One region of the Paenibacillus sp. BK720 genome, then DNA from elsewhere that is predicted to be linked to it. Evidence: predicted binding sites of a transcription regulator. Region 1 holds the regulator's gene; each other region holds the start of a gene.

The links. The regulator Rex, encoded in region 1, represses fermentation and respiration genes when NADH is low (regulators of the CRP and FNR family bind a similar motif). The targets are predictions, from matches to a motif close to TTGTGAAATATTTCACAA.
Region 2: the regulator Rex is predicted to act here: its motif matches at 5,222-5,239, upstream of FHT67_RS24195 (DUF1641 domain-containing protein).
Region 3: the regulator Rex is predicted to act here: its motif matches at 3,392-3,409, upstream of nadA (quinolinate synthase NadA).

The regions. Positions count from the first base shown of each region.
Region 1 is NZ_JAASRQ010000001.1:1,275,948-1,283,112, reverse strand. Features, by position in the region: gene FHT67_RS05795 (hypothetical protein) at 1-486, opposite strand, end outside; gene FHT67_RS05790 (cell wall elongation regulator TseB-like domain-containing protein) at 621-1,154, opposite strand; gene FHT67_RS05785 (amidohydrolase) at 1,151-2,467, opposite strand; gene FHT67_RS05780 (redox-sensing transcriptional repressor Rex) at 2,436-3,095, opposite strand; gene dinG (ATP-dependent DNA helicase DinG) at 3,092-5,953, opposite strand; gene FHT67_RS05770 (hypothetical protein) at 5,969-6,811, opposite strand; gene panD (aspartate 1-decarboxylase) at 6,921-7,165, opposite strand, start outside.
Region 2 is NZ_JAASRQ010000006.1:529,678-536,842, reverse strand. Features, by position in the region: gene yyaC (spore protease YyaC) at 1-178, opposite strand, end outside; gene FHT67_RS24240 (putative Se/S carrier protein) at 292-531, shown strand; gene FHT67_RS24235 (mechanosensitive ion channel family protein) at 556-1,431, shown strand; gene FHT67_RS24230 (DUF951 domain-containing protein) at 1,421-1,633, shown strand; tRNA gene FHT67_RS24225 (tRNA-Ser) at 1,707-1,797, shown strand; gene FHT67_RS24220 (NAD(P)/FAD-dependent oxidoreductase) at 1,896-3,227, shown strand; gene FHT67_RS24215 (YjzC family protein) at 3,555-3,740, opposite strand; gene rpsF (30S ribosomal protein S6) at 3,923-4,207, shown strand; gene ssb (single-stranded DNA-binding protein) at 4,244-4,777, shown strand; gene rpsR (30S ribosomal protein S18) at 4,796-5,080, shown strand; gene FHT67_RS24195 (DUF1641 domain-containing protein) at 5,318-5,740, shown strand; gene FHT67_RS24190 (NAD(P)/FAD-dependent oxidoreductase) at 5,764-6,942, shown strand; gene FHT67_RS24185 (cation:proton antiporter) at 7,107-7,165, shown strand, end outside.
Region 3 is NZ_JAASRQ010000010.1:17,584-24,748, reverse strand. Features, by position in the region: gene FHT67_RS27815 (ABC transporter ATP-binding protein) at 1-1,163, shown strand, start outside; gene FHT67_RS27810 (ABC transporter permease) at 1,170-2,264, shown strand; gene FHT67_RS27805 (ABC transporter permease) at 2,261-3,223, shown strand; gene nadA (quinolinate synthase NadA) at 3,475-4,413, shown strand; gene nadB (L-aspartate oxidase) at 4,460-6,076, shown strand; gene nadC (carboxylating nicotinate-nucleotide diphosphorylase) at 6,069-6,953, shown strand; gene FHT67_RS27785 (type III pantothenate kinase) at 6,950-7,165, shown strand, end outside.

The DNA of each region.
Region 1 (7,165 bases):
CTTCGTCGATTTGCCATCCTTCAGCGTAATATACACATTGTTATCGTCAAGAGCGGTTTCGTATTTAATGCCTGCATGATCAGCGGTTGCCTTCTGCAGAGCATTCGGAATTTCCGAATAGTTCTTCTTCTCCATCGCTTCGGCCACGTCAAACAATACCGAAGACCAGACCTTCTCCAATTGCTCGCTTGGAGCCTGATTCGCGATATCGAGCGATAATTCGCGGCTGCCAATCGCCTCTTTGCCTTCTTTGGCAATGGATTCGTAGACGTCCTTCAAATTCGCGTCCGGCTTAAGAGTAACCTGCAACGAGACGCGGTTCTGATCTATAGTTGGGGTATTCGCCGAGGCGATACCATCAATTTGTCCAATAGACTTCTGAAAAGGAGAAACAACGGCAAACTGCTTGTATAGCATCCATCCGCCAAAGAGCAGCAAGGCTGTCGCTAGAGCGGAGAGCACGAAAGGGACAATACGAAGTTTCATAGTTGGTTTCCTCCTCTATATCTGTTATATAGAAACACTGACGTATATCAACTCTGCCATACGAAAGTATATCATATATCAGCATCAAAGAGGCGGTGTAAAAACAGGAAGCGGAGCCAGCCGCGTTATTGCGGCTAGCTCGCTGTTTTGGCGGGAAGATGATATTCGGTCACGTACGTGCCGCTGCGGAAATCATAGAAATCGTAGCTGTATTTCTCGGGATTCTTGCCTTGCGAATAGAACACTTCCCAAACCAGCTGACCGTTTAAAGTTCCCGGCTGAATGCGTTTAATCGCCGCATCCGGTTTCTTCTGCAAGACGGCTTTCTTAACGGTATCTTTATCCGTTGCTTCGGAGGCTTTAACCGTTTGAACGGTCTTCTCTGAACCGATCAGCCATACGTAAATTTCTTCTTTCGCGTCATTCTCGCCCTTCACGATCCACGATGTCGTATCCCAAACCTGCTTCGTGATGGATGATATCTCGGTCAGACCGGCTGCTTCCTTTGCCTCTTTCCGGATCGGATTCTCCGAATCCCAGAACGGCTGCTGAATCGTATTATAGTACATGATGACTACCGCAATTACAGCAACCAGGGCGACAAGGAAAACAGCCAGCCAGCGCTTCGGGCTCATCACCGGCTGACGTTTTCTCGTTGTCGCTCTCATTTTGCGCTTAGCAGCCGTTCAAAGCTGGCTTGAGCCTCGTAACGGATCTTTTCCTCGTCCATCGTCGTGCATTCGCCATTATGAACAACCTTCTTGCCGTCTACCCATACATGCTTGACGTCACGGCCAGACCCGGAATATACGAGATGGGATACGATATCCGTGAGCGGATAGTAATGAGGCTGATCCAGATCAATCGCGATAAAATCGGCCTTCATCCCTGTCGCGAGCTTTCCGATGCTGTCTTCCTGCCAGATCGAACGGGCACCGTAAACGGTTCCCATGCGCAAGGCTTCCATTGCCGGAATGACCGTCGGATCTCCGGAGATTCCCTTATGGAGCAGCGCCGCGAATTTGATCTCTTTGAACAGGTCCAGGTTGTTGTTGCTTGCAACGCTGTCCGTGCCAAGAGACACCGTCACTCCTGCGCGCAGAAGCTCCGGAACACGGGCTACTCCGCTTGCCAGCTTAAGGTTGCTGACAGGGTTATGGGATACGGCAACGTTGCGTTCAGCCAGCAGGGCAATTTCTTCATCGTTCAAATGGACGGCATGCGCGACAAGCGCCGGCCGCGAGAAGAATCCAAGCTTGTCCAAATGCTCGACTGGACGGGAGCCGTAGTCTCGGACATTTTGCTCCACTTCGGCAAGCGTCTCGGACATATGGGTATGAACCGGCAGATCGTAATCATGGGCAGCTTGTACAAACTTCTCGATATAATCCGGCGGGCAAGTATAAGGGGCATGCGGAGAAATCATCGTTGTGATGCGGCCATCCGCCTTCCCGTTCCAATCGCGGGCAAAAGCAATCGCTTCCTTCAGCTTCGCTTGCTGGATCTCCTCCGAACACAACCCGATGACGCCGCGCGTCAGTGCGCCGCGGATCCCCGATTGCTCAACCATTTGCGCAACTTGATCCATCCGGTCATACATATCGACAAAAGCGGTTGTCCCCGTCCTCAGCATCTCCACGATCGCAAGCGCGCTGCCCGCCCGCGTATCCCGGTCGACGTATTTGGCTTCCATCGGCCACATCTTCTGCTCCAGCCATACCTGCAGATTCTGGTCATCCGAATAACCGCGCAGCAGCGACATGGCGGCATGGCCATGCGTGTTAATCAAGCCCGGCATAAAAGCCAGCTTGCTGCCGTCAAGGCGCTCCGCTTGCTCATCCAGTCCGGTTGGAGGCTCCGCTCCGATATATGTAATTTGATTGTCCGTGACGACCATATGGCCGCGGAAAACCGCATTAGCGTCGTTCATTGTCACAAACAGGCCGTTATCAATCCACAACTGCGCCATTTTCCTGCTCATTCCTTTCCTTCTCCAGATAATAAGCCAAGCTAAGCAATTCCCTCGTAAAATCCGCATGGTGAATGCGGATATGCTCGGGTAAACGCAAGATCGCCGGCGCAAAATTCAGGATGCCTTCGATTCCGGCCTCCACGAATTGATTGGCTACGTTTTGCGCTTCCGGACCGGGCACGGTAATAATGCCAATGCGGATATTGTTTTCTTGAACGGTCTCTTTCAGTTTGTCCATCGGCAGAATGGTCAGATTGTTGATCATCGTGCCGATCTTGCTGTGATGATCGTCGAAAACGGCGACAATTTTCATGTTGTCCTTGGAGTACTTATTGTAATTGCATAAGGCATGCCCAAGATTGCCGGCGCCAACAAGCGCGACGTTAATCCGCTGGTCGAGCTTCAATATCTGCTGAATTTTCTCTATCAGATAAGAGACGTCGTACCCGATACCTTTACGGCCGAAGTCGCCGAAATAGGCAAGATCCTTTCGGATTTGCGCGGGATTGAGGTCCAGCTTGAGGCCTAGCTCCTGCGACGAAACCGTCTGTACTTCCCGGTTGTACAATTCGTTAAGCACCTGCAGGTAGATGGGAAGCCGTCTGACGACGGCCTCCGAAATTTTCGCCTGCTTCACCCGATTTCCTCCTCTTCCGATTGCAGCCATTCCCGCATCCGCGGTACCATCTGGTCGATATGCATCGTTTCGATTTTTGGACCAGGCAGCGAATAGAGGAAGTGCTTGCCGTAATACGTATCAATGACGCGCGTGTCGTAGATAATAACGATTCCTTTGTCCTTTGCCGTGCGCACAAGTCTTCCGAAGCCTTGCTTGAAGCGGATAACCGCTTGCGGAATCGACAGCTTCATGAAAGGGTTCTGCTTCTGCTTCTGCAAGAGCTCCGATTTTGCTTCGACAAGCGGATGATTCGGCGGCTGGAACGGCAGGCGGACGATAGCCAGGCATGTCAATGCTTCGCCAGGGATGTCCACCCCTTCCCAGAAGCTGCTTGTGCCGAGCAGTACCGTCTCCGGCTGCTGGGTGAACCGTCTTGTCAGCTTCGTCCGGTTGCCGCTGTCGATGCCTTGGCCAAGCACTTGAATGCCCGAGCCCGCCAAAGCTTCCTTAAGCGGTTCGTAGACCTGCTTAAGCATCCGGTAAGAGGTGAACAACACAAGCATGCGGCCTTTTGTCTCCACCGCGGAATCGGCAAGCGAGCTTACCAGCATGGAGATAAACTGCGGGTCGCCCGCCGAACCCTTCAGGGTCGGGAAATTGCGGGGAATAATGACCAGCGCCTGCTCCCTGTAATTAAACGGCGACGGCAGCTGCACGGTTTTCAGCCGATTGTTATCTTCGAAGCCTTCCAGACCGAGCTGCTCCTCCGCATATTGAAACGATTTATGAACGGACAAAGTTGCCGAAGTAAGAATAATGCTATCCTTCACGTCGAAGAAATATTGTTGAAGCTGCTTGCTTACGTCAACCGGTACCGCGTACAGATGGACGGAGCGGTAGCGGTAAGTCGTGCTTGCCTCGATCCAATAGACCTCGGAGTTCTGCTCCATCTTGAGAAACGTACGGAGATCATCCTTTACCCTAGTCAAATCGCGGACGACGCCGTTCAAATCCGTAATCAGGCCTTGTATGGATGGATCGTCAAGCCGATCCTTGATATCCGATGCCATTTTGTCAACCGTCTTCACAACGCGGCTCAGTTCGGTATGCACGTTATTCTCAATCGTCAGTACGTCGTCCCAGCCCTTGGGAGGCGTATCGCTCCGCAAACGGCAAACCGCCTGACCGTTATCGTTTCCTGCCTCGCCCGACTCCCCTACAAAGGCATACAGCAGCTCAAACAGCTTATCCCAGTGCTCCTTCACGTCCTGAAACACCGGTATAACCGTATCGATCGTTTCCGTCCAAGCCTGAACACGCTCGTCATCCTCCTGCTGAAGACGAAGCCTAAGCGCGGGGAGCAGACCGGAACGTGCATCCTTAAACAGCCGCGTGGTCTGATGAGTCAACGAAAAATAATTTAATTGCATGCCAAGATGCTTGCCCGCTACTTCTTCCACATGATGCGCTTCGTCAATAATCAGGTGGCTGTAGCTTGGCAGCAGGCGGTGATCCGCTTGAACATCCGTGAACAGCATGGAATGATTCGTTATGCATACATCGGCGATATTAGACTCATGCTTGGCGCGATGGTAATAGCAGCGCTTGAACCACGGACATTGGCGGTTGAGGCATGAATCCGCGTCGCTTGCGACGGTCGACCAGAAATCCGCTCCTTTATTGCCGAAATTCAGCTCTTCCTGATCGCCGGTTTCCGTTTCGCTGAGCCAAACAACCATTTGCGAAGCCGTAATGGCATCATCAATGGGAGCAACTAGATCCTTTGCATTGATTTTACTTTCAAATTTCCGCAGACACAAATAATTGCCTCTGCCTTTGAAGATCGAAGCTCGGAAATCAAAAGGTAAAATCTCGCGAAGCAGCGGAATATCCCGCTGGCGCAGCTGCTCCTGCAGATTGATCGTATGGGTGCTGACTACGATTTTGCTATCCTGGTGAATCCCGTAATACAGCGACGGAATCAAATAACCAAGGGATTTCCCTGTGCCCGTTCCCGCTTCAATCAGCAGATGCCGGTCATTGCACAAGGAATCGTATACCTCGCGGAACATCGTTGTTTGCGCTTCACGCTCTTCGTAATTCGGATACTTTTCCATGAAACGCTGCCGGATGCCGTCCAAATATTGCTCGAAGGAAACATCCTTGAGCGGATCCTCCTCCTGGTCGGCGCGGGCAGGCTGTTCATCGGTCCATTCCCCGGCTTTCAGCGCGAATTGGTTGAAATACTGGTACGCATTCATATCGATGGAGGTATGAAGCTCGGCATATTTCAACGTTTCGGCCATAAACCAGCTCAGATCGCTTCCGTTGTCTATAAGAAAGGATAGCCGCTGCAAAGTAAGCAGCGGCAACTGTCTGAGCTTCTGTACGGATTGAGCAAATAATTCGGCCGTCGCTATCGCGTCGCTGTCGGCCCGGTGATGCTGATCATGGGCAATGCCGAAAAGCTCGGTTACGGCGCCTAGCTGATACGTCGTAATCGACGGGTACAATATTCTTAGCAGCTCAATCGTATCCAGCCGCCGACCGATAAACGGATGGTAACCGCACCGGTCAAGGGCCTGATTCAAAAATCCGGCGTCAAAGTTAACGTTGTGAGCAACCAGCACGGCATCCTCCAGATGGGGGATGAGCTGCATAAGCACCTCATCCAATTCTGGAGCGTCCGCCACCATAGCGGCGTCAATGCCGGTCAGCTGCGTGATGAAGGCCGGGATTTCTATTGTAGGGCGTACGAAGGAGCTGTAGGTTTCAACGATTTCGAGGTTATCGTTCAGCACGGCCAAACCAACCTGCAAAATATCGTCGCTGACGCCATGTCCCGTCGTTTCCAGATCCAATACTGCGTATTTCATTACGTTTCTATCCCCTCATAAGCAGCAAAGCTCGGTACTGCCGAAAAATAAGGATAATTGCTGCGGCGTTTCTTTACAACATTTCAAATTGTTTAACGGGTCCTTGAAGCTGGGGCAGGTTTCGTAAGCCTTTAGGAAAAACTGCTCCGCCTGCTCTAAATTCATGTAAATCGCTTGAATGCACCCAAGGGCATTATAGCCTAAAGCACGCCACTTCGGATAGTCCGTTAATGAAACCAGCAACTGGAAATGCCGCTGCGCCTCACTCCAATTTTGCAGATGCATATGCGTCATTGCCAGATACAGCCGGGCCAGATTACATTCCGGAAGGTAAGATACAGCGGATTGAAAATGAGTGGCGGCATTGGAAAACATAAATAATTTATAATACCCCTGCCCCTTCGAGATCATCATCGCGTACTCGTATGGCACTTCCATATCGAGCTCCGCATTGTAAGCTTCCTCTGCCGAAACCTGTTCATGTTTCCCTGCCTGGTTGGCAGAATGCATAGTCTGCGGCGGCGCAGTTGGCTTCTTGGCTGGCGACGGCGCCGCCGGTTCAGCTGCCGGTGAAGGCTTAGCAGGCGGTTCGCCAAGCTCCGTGCTGCTCTCCATCGCCAGCATGGGCGGCGGAATCATTTGCGTCACGGTGCCTTCCAAGGCAGCTGCATGCTGCTCCACGAAACAAGAAAACTTTTCCTCGAAATCAATCCAGTGCTCGACGAGGGAATCGCTCATTTTCTTGAGCATCACAAGCTGCTCGTCGAATTGGGCTTTCTGCTCGCCGGTTGCCGTTGGATAGGCTTCAATCAGGTGATCCAGCATTTCGTTCATGGCTTCGAACATTTGTTGAAACATTACGCATCCCGCCTTCACCAAAGAATTGAGGAGTGTTATGCTCATTCTTTGTTTCGGGAGTCCTTTTCATACCCCATGCCATTCGTTACATAGAGCTGGAACCCGGGCTTTACAAAACCGTCGCGTGGATTTCCTCGGACAGGCTTTTCAGCGGGCGGTTATCGCTGTCCAGAATCGTTACGATCGGCTTATGCGCGCGAGCTTCTTCGTTGGACATGGAAGCGTAAGAAATGATAATGACTTGGTCTCCAGGCTGAACCTGACGCGCAGCGGCGCCGTTCAGGCAGATAACGCCGGAGCCGCGTTTGCCCGTAATGACATACGTTTCAAAACGCGCGCCGTTGTTGTTGTTTA
Region 2 (7,165 bases), on a different contig from region 1:
TCAGTGGACCAAGGGAATCGCCTGTTGAACGGTCAGTTCCAACGCATACGATTACGATAGGACGCCCGGCGGACATCTCATCAATCATCAGGGAAAGCCGGTTGACGATCTGGCCAACAGCATTCGCTTCCGTGTATGGAACCTTTAACGGTACATCCTTTAGAAATGATAGTTTCATAGAATCCCCTCCGTAAATGCCAATATGATACTAGTATATGGATGGGACAACCATTTTATACGTCGCGAAGCCAATAGTTTCGTTCTATGAGGTGAGGGAGAGGAGAATTCGCGATGTTGATCGCCTTTGATTCGACGCAGCAGGCGCTGCGCGCCGAGATGCTGCTGGAATACGCGGAGGTTGAAATCGATATATGTCCGACTCCGAAGGAGATTACGGCAGGCTGCGCGTTATCGATTCATTTTCCGGGGGAAGAGCTGGAAACAGTCAAGCATGTGATCGAAACGGAAAACGTAGAAATAAGAGGGGTTTTTAAACCGGTTCAGGACGGGTATGAACAAGTGGACCTCTAGGTATGGCAAGGATGGTGCGGTGGAATGGATATTCAAGCCTACTATAAAGACATTGCAGCATGGATAACAAGCGAGACAACATGGGAAGGTTTTGGACGATCGGTCTTGCGCATAGCGCTTATTATTATCCTAGGACAGGTCATCGTCTGGATTGCGAACAAAACGATTGACCGGGTTGTACTAAACCGCTCGGAAAGCCGAATGGTTCTTCAAACCAGAAGAATGACAACCGTAGGCAAGCTGGTCAAAAACATAATCTCCTACGCGGGATATTTCATTATCGGCATGCTTGTGCTAGACGAATTCGGCGTACAGCTTGCGCCGCTGCTGGCTGGAGCCGGCGTCATTGGACTGGCTATCGGCTTTGGCGCACAAAGTCTAGTCAAAGATATTATCACGGGTTTCTTTATTATATTCGAGGATCAATTTGCGGTTGGCGACGTTATTCAGACGGGCAACTTCAAAGGAACCGTTGAAGTAATCGGACTCCGGGCGACCCGGATTCTTAGCTGGACGGGAGAAGTTCATATTATACCGAACGGCATGATCAACGAGGTTACGAATTTCTCGATGCATAATTCCATTGCGTTTATTGATGTATCGATCGGATACGAGGAGGATGCGGAAAAGGCGATCGCCCTTATCCGCCGGGAACTCGAGCGGTTTGAGAACGACAATCTCGTTAAGCCTCCCGAGGTGCTTGGCATACAGACCATGCTTTCCACCGAGGTCAAGGTGCGCGTAACGGCAGAATGTCTTCCTAATACGCAATCCATCGTAGCAAGGTCATTAAATGCTTATATCAAGAAAGTGCTGGACGGTCACGGAATTGACATTCCGTATCCGCGAATGGTAACGTATCATCGCAATGAAAGGGGCGGCGATCCGAATGGAGCGTAAACAATTCGAGCTGAACGATATCGTTCAAATGAAGAAGCAGCATCCCTGCGGATCCAATGAAATGGAAATTATCCGCATGGGGATGGATATCCGTATCAAATGTGTAGGCTGCAAGCATAGCGTTCTGATTCCTAGAGCAAAGTTCGAGAAGAATATGAAGAAAGTACTGCGTTCCGCCGCGGATTCCGGGCAAAACGAATAGGCTTAATATTTTTTTAAAAAACAGTTGCATTAGGACAGGGCCTGTGATAATATAGTTTTTGCTTGACACAAACGGAGAGGTACCCAAGAGGCCCAAGGGGGCTGACTCGAAATCAGCTAGGCGTGTCAAAGCGTGCGTGGGTTCGAATCCCACCCTCTCCGCCATATTCTGTGCATAACGCTTAGGCGGTTACATAAAGAACAAAGCTCCTACGAGATTGCGTAGGGGCTTTTTTTATCTTCAGATAAAGCAGGTGAGTGGAATGAGTCAGTATGACATTACGATTATCGGAGCAGGAGTCAGCGGCATATTCGCCGCCCACGAACTGGCTTCAAGCGGACTGAAGGTTCTAATGCTGGACAAAGGCAAGAAGCTTGGCGAACGGAGCGACAGTTATATCGGTTTTGGCGGACTTGGTCTGTCGGAGGGCAAATATAATTACACGAATGATTTTGGCGGAGAGTTGGAACGGAAGACCGGTTACGACGCTGCGCTGCGGCTGATGGATGACGTGGATACGATCCTATGCGAGTTCGGGGGAGGCGCAGCGGAGCTGTACAGCACCTATGATCCCGAATTGGCTGAACGGGCACATGCGGCTGGTTTTGGCGTGCTGACGACGAAAACCCGGCATCTGGGAACGAAATTGTCAAAGACCGTTCTAGAGCGCCTGTATGATTACTTGGATTCCCATATCACGATGAGATTTGAGGCGGAGCCCGTCAGGATCCTTCGGAAGGAAGACAAACGGTTTATAATTGAGTTGGAGGATGGAAGCGTTATTGATTCCGGGCAAGTTATTGTAGCTACCGGCAGAAGCGGGAATGAGTGGTTTAACGGTCAATGCGAGAGCCTTGGAATCGGCAGAGGAGAAGCAAGGGTTGATCTTGGGCTTCGGATCGAAATGAAGGGCGACCAGTTGGCTTCGATCCTGCAGCGATCCTTCGAGACCAAGCTTAGCTTCGAGGGCGAAGACTTCACGGCTACGACTTATTGCATGAATCCGCAGGGCAGGGTGGTGCTCAAGCTTCAGGAAGGACTGGCGATGCCGGACGGGCAAAACTTCCGCGAGAAGGGAGAAAACAGCTCCAATCTGAACTTCACGCTATTTGTGCCAAACCGGTTTGCGACGCTTGAAGAAGCGGATACGTATTTCAAACGGATTGTCGGCGCAATTAACCGAGGGAGAGACCGGATTGCTGCTCAAAGGCTTGGTTCGCTCCGGAGAGGGGCGGAGTACCACTGCTCTGACGGCCAAGCTTCCGATAGGAGCGTTAAGGCGACGCTGGAGGCGGAATTTACGGAACTGAGGGAAGAGGTGCCGGAACGGTATATAGAGGCTACACTGGCGTTTCTGGACGCTTTGGAGAAGCTGTTAGGGGTACCGATTGACGAGGATACCATTCTGTACGCCATTGACGGAAAGCTGTATTCGCCGGCAATCGAGACAAACGAGAGGTTCGAGACGATTATTCGAGGGTTCTACGTTATCGGGGACTGTTCCGGGACTACGCATTCCTTATCTCAGGCAGCGGCAAGCGGAATTTATGTCGGACGGCTGCTGGCCGGTCAATGCTCTTTGGAGAGCTTGTAATTATTAGAATGAAAAAAGGGACTCTTGCGAGTCCCTTTTTCGACGGTGTTGTAAGTTTCGATGAATTCCCAACTTCATACAACGGAAAACCAGGTGCAATCTTCACAGATCGGTACACAATTCCATTAGGTATCGCTTTTCCGATCGCGATTGCTCGTGTGTTACAGAAAAGTTTCTTTAGCACAACGCCTCGCTTCTTAAGTGATGAGCAGTAAAATTCTCTAGTAGTCCTTGCCCCTATACAGGTCCAATGGAACCACACCTCTCTTCACCGTCGATAATTATGATGTCCGTGCAGCAAAGAACATATGCATGGTTCATTTAAAATTAATTGTGGCCCATTCGTTTCCATCTGCGCTCATGATTAGAGGTCTCCGGAAACTTTTCTCCGCGTTTGAGTCGTACCTTCTGCGGATTGGTGATACCCATATGGAAAGAATTATCGCCGGTTTCGATATAGACGCCATCATTTGGAGCGCTGTCGCCAGGGGAAAACAATGTCCATTCGCCCATACTTGCTCACCTCCTTGTCGGAGTAGTATTTACCGGAGAAGGGGCGGACATGAAAGGCAGAAATCGGGAGCTGCGGATGACTTGTCAATGAGTAGGCGATTTGCTATACTGTGTAGATGCGAGTAATAATCTCGCTCCTTGCCCTTTCGGGGGCCGCTTAGTCCAAAAGGAGGTGAAACACAATGCGCAAATATGAAGTGATGTACATCATTCGTCCGGACGTTGAGCAAGAAAACGTTCAAGCCATCGTCGACAAATTCAATGGCATCATTAACAATGGCGGGGAAGTCACGAAGCAAGATGTGATCGGTAAACGCCGTCTTGCGTATGAGATCAATAAGATTCGTGATGGTTACTACGTTCTGGTTCATTTCAACGCGAACAACGAAGTTGTTAATGAGCTTGACCGCATCATGAAAATTACGGATGAAGTTATCCGTTTCTTGATCGTCAGAGACGTTGCTTAATCCACGCTAGATGTTCGATTGGGAGGTCCAGAGGCGATGTTGAATCGTGTAATACTGATTGGCAGATTAACAAGAGACCCCGAATTGCGTTATACGCCTGCGGGTGTAGCAGTTACGCAATTTACGATAGCAGTAGACCGGCCGTTTACGAGCGGTCAGGGCGAGCGCGAAGCGGATTTTATTCCGGTCGTAACTTGGCGGCAGTTGGCTGAGACATGCGCTAACTACTTGCGTAAAGGTCGCTTAACCGCGGTAGAAGGACGCATTCAGGTGCGTAACTACGAGAACAACGAAGGTAAACGCGTCTATGTGACGGAAGTGATTGCCGATAACGTTCGCTTCTTGGAATCTAACCGTGAAGGCGGAGCTTCGCAAGAAAGTGGCGGTTATGCCGGAGGCAACAACAGCGGCGGAGGATCTTTTGGCGGCGGCGGCGGTAACGCTCCTTATGGCGGCGGTAACGGCGGCGGCGGAAGCCGGCCTAGTACTCCACGCAACAACAACAGCCGTGATCCGTTCTCGGATGACGGTCGACCGATCGATATATCAGAAGATGACTTGCCATTTTAATTGAAAGGATGGGTTCGAATGAGCTTCAAGCAAAGAGAAGGCGGAGACGGAGAGCGTCCGGAACGCAAATTCGGCGGCCGCAAAGGCGGACGCAACAAACGCCGTAAAGTATGTTTCTTCACTGTGAACAAAATCACTCACATTGACTATAAAGATACTGATCTGCTCAAAAAGTTCATCAGCGAGCGCGGCAAAATCTTGCCACGTCGTGTAACTGGAACTAGCGCGAAATACCAACGTCTGCTGACTGTTGCTATCAAGCGTGCTCGTACTGTAGCATTGCTGCCGTACACTACGGAGTAGTTCTTTAGGAAGGAAGCCTATTGGGAAACCAATGGGCTTTTTTTCTTTTATTTTATAAAATAGGAATTGATCATTTGGCGGAAGAGGAATACAATAAGATGTAGTGCGAGCATATAAGTCGGCGATGATGTTGGGTCTTCATTGTGAATAATTTCACTTTAATTGTTAGTTGTGGAATAACGGCTTATGCAAGTCAATCATTTGATCGATTACAGATGGAAAGAGGGATGCATTCGTATGTCTGAAACCGTAACGAAATTACCTGAAGAATCCGGTTCTGTGCGTGAACTGGACGTGCTTGAGCAACTGTTGAAGCCGGAAATTCAGCAATCGCTGACTCAATTGGTGGAAAACCTGCCTAAACTGGCAGAACTGGTGACTCTGCTCACTAAAGCTTACGATGTAGCTACTACTGTAGCGAACGACAAAGTTCTTGTGAACGATATGGTTCACGGCTTTGGCGAATTCGTTAAACCAATCGTAGACACGACTAAAGGCATCGCTAACGCAGCTGTTGAAGCTGGCGACCGCGCGCAAGCCGACAACTCTACAATTGGTCTCTTTGGCATTCTGAAAATGCTAAAGGATCCGCAAGTACAAGCAACGCTTCGTTTCGCCCAATCGTTCCTGAACGTATTGGCTGAGCGTAAAAACGGTTAATCATACAAGAGCGGAGGGTAAACATGGCTAAGCAAATTTTAATTCTTGGCGGCGGTTACGGCGGTCTTCTTAGCGCACTGACAGCTCGCAAATATATTTCGGCTGAAGAAGCGGAAATTACATTGATCAACAAAACTCCTTACCACCAAATCATTACCGAGCTTCACCGTCTGGCTGTTAGCGGCGTAAACGAAGGAAACGTAGCTCTTCCTTTGGATAAACTGCTGAAAGGCAAATCGATCAACCTGGTTATCGACACTGTAGATAACATTGATCCTGAGAAAAGACAAGTGAAGCTGGCTGGCAACGGCACAGTTCGATACGATCAGCTGGTTGTCGCTCTTGGCGGCGAAACGGCATTCTTCGGCATTCCTGGCCTGGAAGAAAACAGCCTGACGCTGAAATCGGTTGAAGAAGCGAAAGCCGTTAGCGCGCATATCCAAAACCGCATTGCAGCTTACGCGCAATCGAAAAACAAAGCGGACGCAACAATCGTTGTTGGCGGCGGCGGCCTGACTGGTATCGAGCTGATCGGCGAAATCGTTGACATGCTTCCGAAATGGTGTGAACAGTACGGCGTTGACAAGAGCGAAATCTCCCTGTACAACATCGAAGCTGGTCCAACTATTCTGATGGGCTTCCCGGCCGATCTTCTTGAGCGCGCGAAATCCAGCCTGACTAACCGTGGCGTAAACCTGATCATGGGTGTAGCGGTTACGGAAGTTCAAGGCAACAAAGTTATGCTCAAAGACGGCAGCTCCATCGAAACGAATACGTTCGTATGGACAGGCGGTGTTACAGGCAACCCTGTAGTCGCTAACTGCGGTATCGAAGTAAACCGCGGCCGTGCTTCGGTAACGGAATTCCTGCAATCGACATCCCACTCGGATATTTTCCTGGCTGGCGACAACGCGTTCGTTATGGGTCCAGAAGGCCGTCCATACCCGCCAAGCGCGCAAATCGCATGGCAAATGGGCGAGTGCATCGGTTACAACCTGTTCGCGCAGTTGAAAGGCATTCCGATGAAATCGTTCGAATTCGTTAACTCCGGCGTACTTGCTAGCCTTGGCCGCAAAGATGCAATCGGTACGATTGGCGCTAGCCAGCTGAAGCTGAAAGGCACAGCAGCTACGCTGATGAAAGAGGCAAGTAACGTTCGTTACCTGACTCACGTTAACGGTCTGTTCTCGTTCTTGAAATAATTTTATTGAAAAGCGAAACCGTTCCTTGGTTCGCGCGTAGTAATAATAAAATAAGCATGAACTTGGAGGAGCCTGCCACAGCGGGCTCCTTCTGTCTATTTCAAGGAGTCTGCATAGAAGCAGGCTCCTTTTGTTATGCTGAAAAGAAGGAGGAAGGAGCGAAAATGGAATTTATTCTATATTTGGCCATTATTATCGTATCCACCAAACTGGCTGGTGCTTT
Region 3 (7,165 bases), on a different contig from region 1:
AACGTTACGGATTGAAAGTAGATCCGCAAATGCGGATTCAAGATATTACGGTTGGCATGCAGCAGCGGGTAGAGATTCTGAAAACCTTGTACCGCGGCGCCGATATTCTGATCTTCGATGAACCGACAGCCGTACTGACGGTTCAGGAAATCGAAGAGTTGATCGAAATTTTGCGCAACCTGTCGGCGGAGGGCAAGTCGATTATTCTGATTACCCATAAGCTGAAGGAAGTTATGGCGCTGGCGGATACGGTAACCGTTATTCGCAGAGGCAAGGTTATTCGCACCCTTCCAACGTCGGAAACAAACGAGCGGCATTTGGCCGAGTTGATGGTCGGCAGAGACGTCACCTTCGAGATCGAGAAATCGAAAAAGGAGCCTGGCGAGGTTGTACTGTCCGTTGATTCGCTGCGCATGAAAGGCGATCAGGGCAAGCAGGTTCTCGATGGCCTCAGCTTTGATGTTCGCGCCGGCGAGATTCTTGGCATCGCAGGGGTTGACGGCAACGGCCAAAGCGAGCTTATCTACGCGATTACGGGAATGCGCGGCGTAAACGGCGGAAGCGTAAGCCTGAACGGCAAGGATATTACAAATCGAACGCCGCGCGAGATATCTCTAGCCGGCGTAAGCCATATTCCTGAGGATCGGCACAAGCATGGTCTCGTCCTTGATTTCACGCTAAGCGAGAACATGATTCTGGGCAATTATTTCGACCCGCAGTTCGGCAAGAACGGTTTTATCGATTTTAAGGCAATGGATACGCTGGCCGATAAGCTGGTCAACGAGTTTGACGTTCGCGGCTCCGGTATCCATGCGAAAGCGCGCTCGCTCTCCGGCGGTAACCAGCAGAAGGCGATTATCGCCCGTGAGCTGTGGAAGAACCCGGATTTGCTTATTGCCGTTCAACCAACGCGCGGTCTCGATATCGGCGCGATTGAATATGTACATAAGCGGCTGGTCGAAGCGCGGAATGAAGGCAAAGCGATTCTGCTCGTTTCCTTTGAGCTCGATGAGCTGTATTCCTTGTCCGACCGGATCGCGGTTATGTACGAAGGCCGCTTGATGGGCGAAGTGGATGCCGATCATCGCGATGATCAGCAGCTTGGACTCATGATGGCGGGCGATGCATCCGCTGCCGCCGCTACTGCAGAAGGGAGGAAGTAGAACGAAATGAACACGATGAGAAAAATATTCGACAAGTCTTCCTTCCTTGTGCCTCTTGTGGCGATCATCCTAGGTCTCATCTGCGGCGCGCTTGCGATGCTCGCGGGCGGATACGATCCTTGGATGGCTTATACCGCTTTGGTGAAGAAGCTGTTCGGCAGTCCTTACGATATCGGTGAAGCAATCCGTGCGATTACGCCGCTTATCTTTACCGGTATTGCGGTAGCCTTTGCTTTCCGTACGGGTCTTTTCAACATTGGTGCCGACGGTCAGTTCCTGATGGGGATGACGGGGGCCACGATTATCGGGGTAACGCTTGATTTGCCATGGTATATCCACGCGCCGCTTGCGATTATCGTAGGCGGACTGTTTGGCGGCCTGTGGGCGGCGCTCGCCGGTTACCTGAAGGCGGCCCGAGGCGTTAACGAGGTTATCTCCTCCATTATGCTGAACTGGATTGCCCTCTTCCTGTCCAACTATATCGTAGGCACGTATCTCGTTATGGAAGGCCAGCAGAAATCGAAGCCGGTTCACGAATCGGCGCTTGTATCGATCAAGTGGCTGTCCGAAAGCATGGGCAATGCCCGCATGCATTGGGGGACGCTCATCGCAATCATCGGTTTGATTGTGTTTTACGTCATTTTGTGGCGCACGAAGAAAGGCTACGAGCTCCGGGCGGTTGGCCTCAACCCGAATGCCGCGCTGTATGCGGGAATGAACGTAAACCGTACGATCATTACCTCGATGTTTATCAGCGGCGTATTCGCCGGACTTGGCGGCGTATTCGAGATTCTTGGCGTCTTTGGTTACCAGACGGTTATGGCCGCGTCATGGGGTTATGGCTTCGACGGCATCGCGGTTGCCCTTCTTGGCGGCAATACGCCAATCGGCGTATTCCTTGGCGCCGTGCTGTTCGGCGGTTTAAGCTACGGCTCGGCCGGCATGAGCTTCGGAGCGAATGTACCACCGGAGATCGTACGGATCGTTATCGGATCCATCATCTTCTTTGTCGCTTCGCACGGTCTCGTGAAGTTCTTCCTGAAGCCGTTTATGGCTCGCCGTTCGAATAAAGGCAAGTCGGAAGGAGGCAGTGCCCTGTGAACGCACTAGATACAATCGGACAGTTAATCAGCATTACGCTTGTCTTCTCAACCGCTTTGATCTTCACCGGACTAGGCGGCGTGTTCTCGGAGCGATCCGGGGTCGTGAACATCGGTCTTGAGGGACTTATGATCGCGGGCGCTTTTGGGGCTGCCGTATTCGCCGATCAAGCCATTCAGGGCGGAATGAAGCATGGCGCGCCATGGATCGGACTGCTTGCCGGTCTGGTGCTTGGACTTGTGGTATCTTTGCTGCACGCGGTTGCCACGATAACGTTCAAAGCCGACCAGACCATTGTAGGCGTCGTTATTAATATTTTGGCGGCGGGTCTTGCCATCTATCTGACGAAGAGCCTCTATGAGGGCTCGGGACAAACAACCACGCTGGAATATGTATTTAATCCGGTCGCCATACCGGGGCTGTCGGATATTCCTTTGCTCGGCAAAGGTATTTTCACCGCTTACCCAACCACTTATATCGTGATCGGGGTTGTTATTCTCAGCTATATCGTGCTATACCGTACAACCTTCGGCCTTCGCCTCCGAGCGGTGGGCGAGCATCCAAGCTCGGCCGATACGGTTGGCATCAGCGTAACGAAGTACCGTTATATCGGCGTGATGCTGAGCGGCGCTTTGGCCGGTCTTGGCGGAGCAACGATCGCCCTGACAACAACAAGCAACTTTGCCCATAATACGATTTCCGGGCAGGGCTTTATCGCGATTGCGGCCGTTATTTTCGGCAAATGGAATCCGCTTGGCGTAGCCGGAGCGGCGATCTTCTTCGGGATGGCGCAGGCGCTCCGGAACTGGGCGCAGCTGTTCGAATGGTCGCATCATATTCCGAATGAATTTTTCTACATGCTGCCGTATCTGCTGACGCTTCTTGTGCTTGCGGGCGCGGTGGGACGCTCGGCGGCGCCGGGCGCGCTTGGCGAGCCGTACGATCCGGCCAAAAGGTAGCCGAAAATCGTATTCCGGCAGCGGTTTACGTCCTCTTCTCCACTTCATGCAAAATTTGCTGTGGAGAAGAGGTTTTTTTATTGTCTAAATACATTGACAGCATCCTGCGCCTGGAGTAAATTAAACCTTAACAAAAGAATCATAAATAGCCATTGACTTTAAAATAGTTTGTGCATCAATTCACAAAGTCTGGGTAGCCATAATCGGAATGGGACTTATCGCCCATCCCTCATAAGAGGAGAGGATCAACTGTGGAAGCACTGGCGCTGGAACGCAAGGCGGAACAGAATCGTGAACTGCGTGAAAGGCTCATGCAATTGAAGAAGGAACGCAATGCCATCATTCTTGCCCATTATTATCAACGAGACGAAATTCAAGAGGTGGCCGATTTCCGCGGGGACTCGTTCCTGCTTGCGCAAAAGGCTGCACAAACCGACGCGGACGTTATTGTTTTTTGCGGCGTTCATTTTATGGGAGAGAGCGCCAAAATTCTGGCTCCTAACAAAACCGTCATTATTCCCGACGAACGCGCCGGCTGCCCGATGGCCGACATGGTTAACGTGGACGGTCTGCGCAAGCTGAAGGCGCAGCATCCGAACGCGACCGTCGTTACGTATATTAACTCTTCCGCGGAGATCAAGGCGGAAACGGATATTTGCTGTACCTCGGCCAACGCCGTTAAAGTGGTGAACTCGGTTGAGGGCGATGAAGTAATCTGGGTACCGGACAAAAACCTTGGCCATTACGTGCAGCAGAACACCGACAAGAAAATGATTATCTGGGAAGGCTACTGCAACACCCATGATATGCTTACCGTGAAAGACGTTGAAGAAATGAAGGCGAAGTATCCGAACGCGCAATTCGTCGTGCATCCGGAATGCCGCCCCGAGGTTGTGGAGCTTGGCGATTTCGTCGGCAGCACGACAGCCATTATTAAATATTGCAAGGAGTCGGATTGTCAGGAGTTTATCGTCGGCACGGAAGACGGTACCGGCTACCAGCTGCGTCTGGACAGCCCGAATAAGACCTTCCATTTTGCATCCAAATATTTGGTTTGCCCGAACATGAAAGTGAACAACTTGAAGAAGCTGGTGAAATGCCTGGAAACCATGCAGCCTCAAATTTACGTTCCCGATCATGTAGCGGAACAAGCTCGTAAGTCCCTGGAGCGCATGTTACTCGTTAAATAGGAGGAGCATGCGCTACTCCTATGCTTGGAGGCGCATTACGAAGATGATGATACCAAGATATCTTGTTGATCTGTCGCTCGAGGACTTGCCGGTAATAGAGAAGGACGTTATCGTGATTGGGGCTGGCATCGCCGGTCTTTTCACCGCGCTCCGGGCAAGCGAGAATAATCAGTCCGTCTTAATGATTACGAAAAAATCACTGCTCGACAGCAATACGCGTTACGCGCAAGGCGGAATCGCGGCTGTAATCTCGGATGACGATTCCCCGGCTTATCACCGCGAGGACACGCTTATTGCGGGGGCAGGCCTCTGCTCCGAGGATGCCGTTAACGTTCTGGTTCACGAAGGACCGGAAGGGGTTAACAACCTGATCCGAATGGGGACGCAGTTCGACCTGGAGAACGGCGAGTTCGCGCTGACCAAGGAGGGCGCGCATAGCCAGCGCCGCATCCTTCATGCCAATGGCGATGCGACGGGTTATGAAATTGTACGCGCTCTTTCCGAGAAGGCGACCGCCGACCCGGGCATTGACGTGTGGGATGATCACTTTGTGATCGATCTGGTCACGCAGGACGGCGAATGCTGCGGGGCTATCGTGCAGAAGCCGGACGGACACCGCTTGTACGTGCGCGGCAAAGCGACGATTCTGTGCTCCGGCGGGACGGGCCAATTATACCGGTACACAACAAACCCGGATGTCGCAACCGGCGACGGAATTGCGATGGCGTATCGGGCTGGCGCGCTCATTCAGGATATGGAGTTTGTGCAATTCCATCCGACTTCGCTATGTTATCCGGGCGCTCCGCGCTTTCTGATCTCGGAAGCCGTTCGCGGAGAAGGCGCGTATCTGCGAAATATCCGGGGCGAGCGGTTTATGGAGCGTTATCATCATCAGCTGGAGCTGGCGCCGCGCGATGTCGTGGCACGCGCTATTGTCAGCGAGATGGAAGAGACGAAGTCGACCTTCGTCTATCTGGATATTACGCATGAATCGCCTGAAATGGTGAAGCATCGTTTCCCTACGATTTACGAGTTCTGCCTGCAGTACGGGCTGGATCTGGCAACCGACTGGATTCCGGTTGCGCCGGCCGCCCATTATATGATGGGCGGAGTCAAAACCGATCTGTTCGGGGAAACCAATATAAGAAGACTGTTTGCTTGCGGGGAAGTATCCTCAACCGGCGTTCATGGCGCGAACCGTCTTGCCAGCAACTCGCTGTCAGAGGCTATTGTGTTTGGCAAACGGATTGTGGACAGCATCATGAAGCTGCCTAAGCTGCAGACGAAGCCGGTCCTCGTGAACGACCAGCCGCGCAGCAGCGCGCCTATGCAGGCGGTAGTCGAGAAGAGACTGAAGCTGCAGAAGGTGATGGTGCGGTATGCGGGGCTTCGCCGCGACGCGCACGGTCTTGAGAGAGGGCTTGAGGAACTGAAGCGGCAGCTGCCGTTCTTCCAATCCGTTCTGACCAAACGCGAGGAGTACGAATTCGCTAACCTGCTGACCTGCGCGATTCTAACCACGGAATCCGCGTTGCAGCGGGAGGAAAGCCGGGGCGGGCATTACCGGGAGGACTTTCCGGAGAAGAATGACGAGGCATGGCGCAAGCATACCGTGATGCAACGGCTGCAAGGAACGACGGAGGAGCGAATTATTCATGTTTGATACAACGTTTGGCACATATAACCATGCCCTGCGCGAGCAAATCCGCGGCTGGCTGGCCGAAGATATCGGCAGCGGCGATATTACGACGGCAACGACCATTCCGATGGGCTCGCAGTCTACGGCGGTGATCCATGTGAAGGAGAGCGGGATTATTGCCGGTCTCCCGGTTGCGCGGATCGTTTTCGAGATTGTGGATCCGTCGCTTCGGTTTGAAGCAAAAGTGATAGACGGGGAGCGCGTAGAGAAGGGGACGGTCATCGCAACCGTGGAAGGCAGCACTCACAGCCTGCTTACGGGCGAGCGACTGGCGCTGAACCTGATGCAGCGTTTGTCCGGCATCGCAACAAAGACCAATGCTTTTGTAACGGCGCTGGAAGGCTTGCCTGTCCGTCTCGTGGATACGCGCAAAACAACGCCCGGCCACCGCATGCTGGAGAAGTACGCAGTCCGTGTCGGCGGGGGAGCGAATCACCGCTTTGGTTTATACGACGCCGTAATGATCAAAGATAATCATATCAAGGGCGCGGGCGGCATCCGCCAGGCTGTTGAGGCATCCCGCGCGGCGATTCCACATACAATGAAAATCGAAGTAGAGGCGGAGTGTATTGAGCAGGTGGAAGAAGCGCTGGCCTGCGGAGCGGATATTATCATGCTCGACAATATGGCACCGGCGCTGATGACGGAGGCAGTAAGCCTCATTAAGTCGCGCTCGCCTCATGTTATAGTAGAAGCGTCCGGCAACGTGCGTTTGGATACGGTCCGCAGCATTGCGGCCTGCGGCGTGGATGTCATTTCCGTCGGGGGCTTGACCTATTCCTTTAACGCTCTTGATATCAGTCTGGATTTGAATGAGAAAAAAGGAGGCGCGCGGGCGTGATTTTAGTAATCGATGTGGGCAACACAAACATCGTTCTGGGCGTCTATAAGGGCAAGGACCTGCTGCATCACTGGCGGCTCAGCACGAACCGCTCGGCGACCGTTGACGAATACGGCATGAATATTCATAATTTGTTCCACTATGCGGGTATCCGGATGGAGCAGATCGAAGGCGTAATTATCTCCTCCGTTGTGCCGCCGCTCATGCGCGCC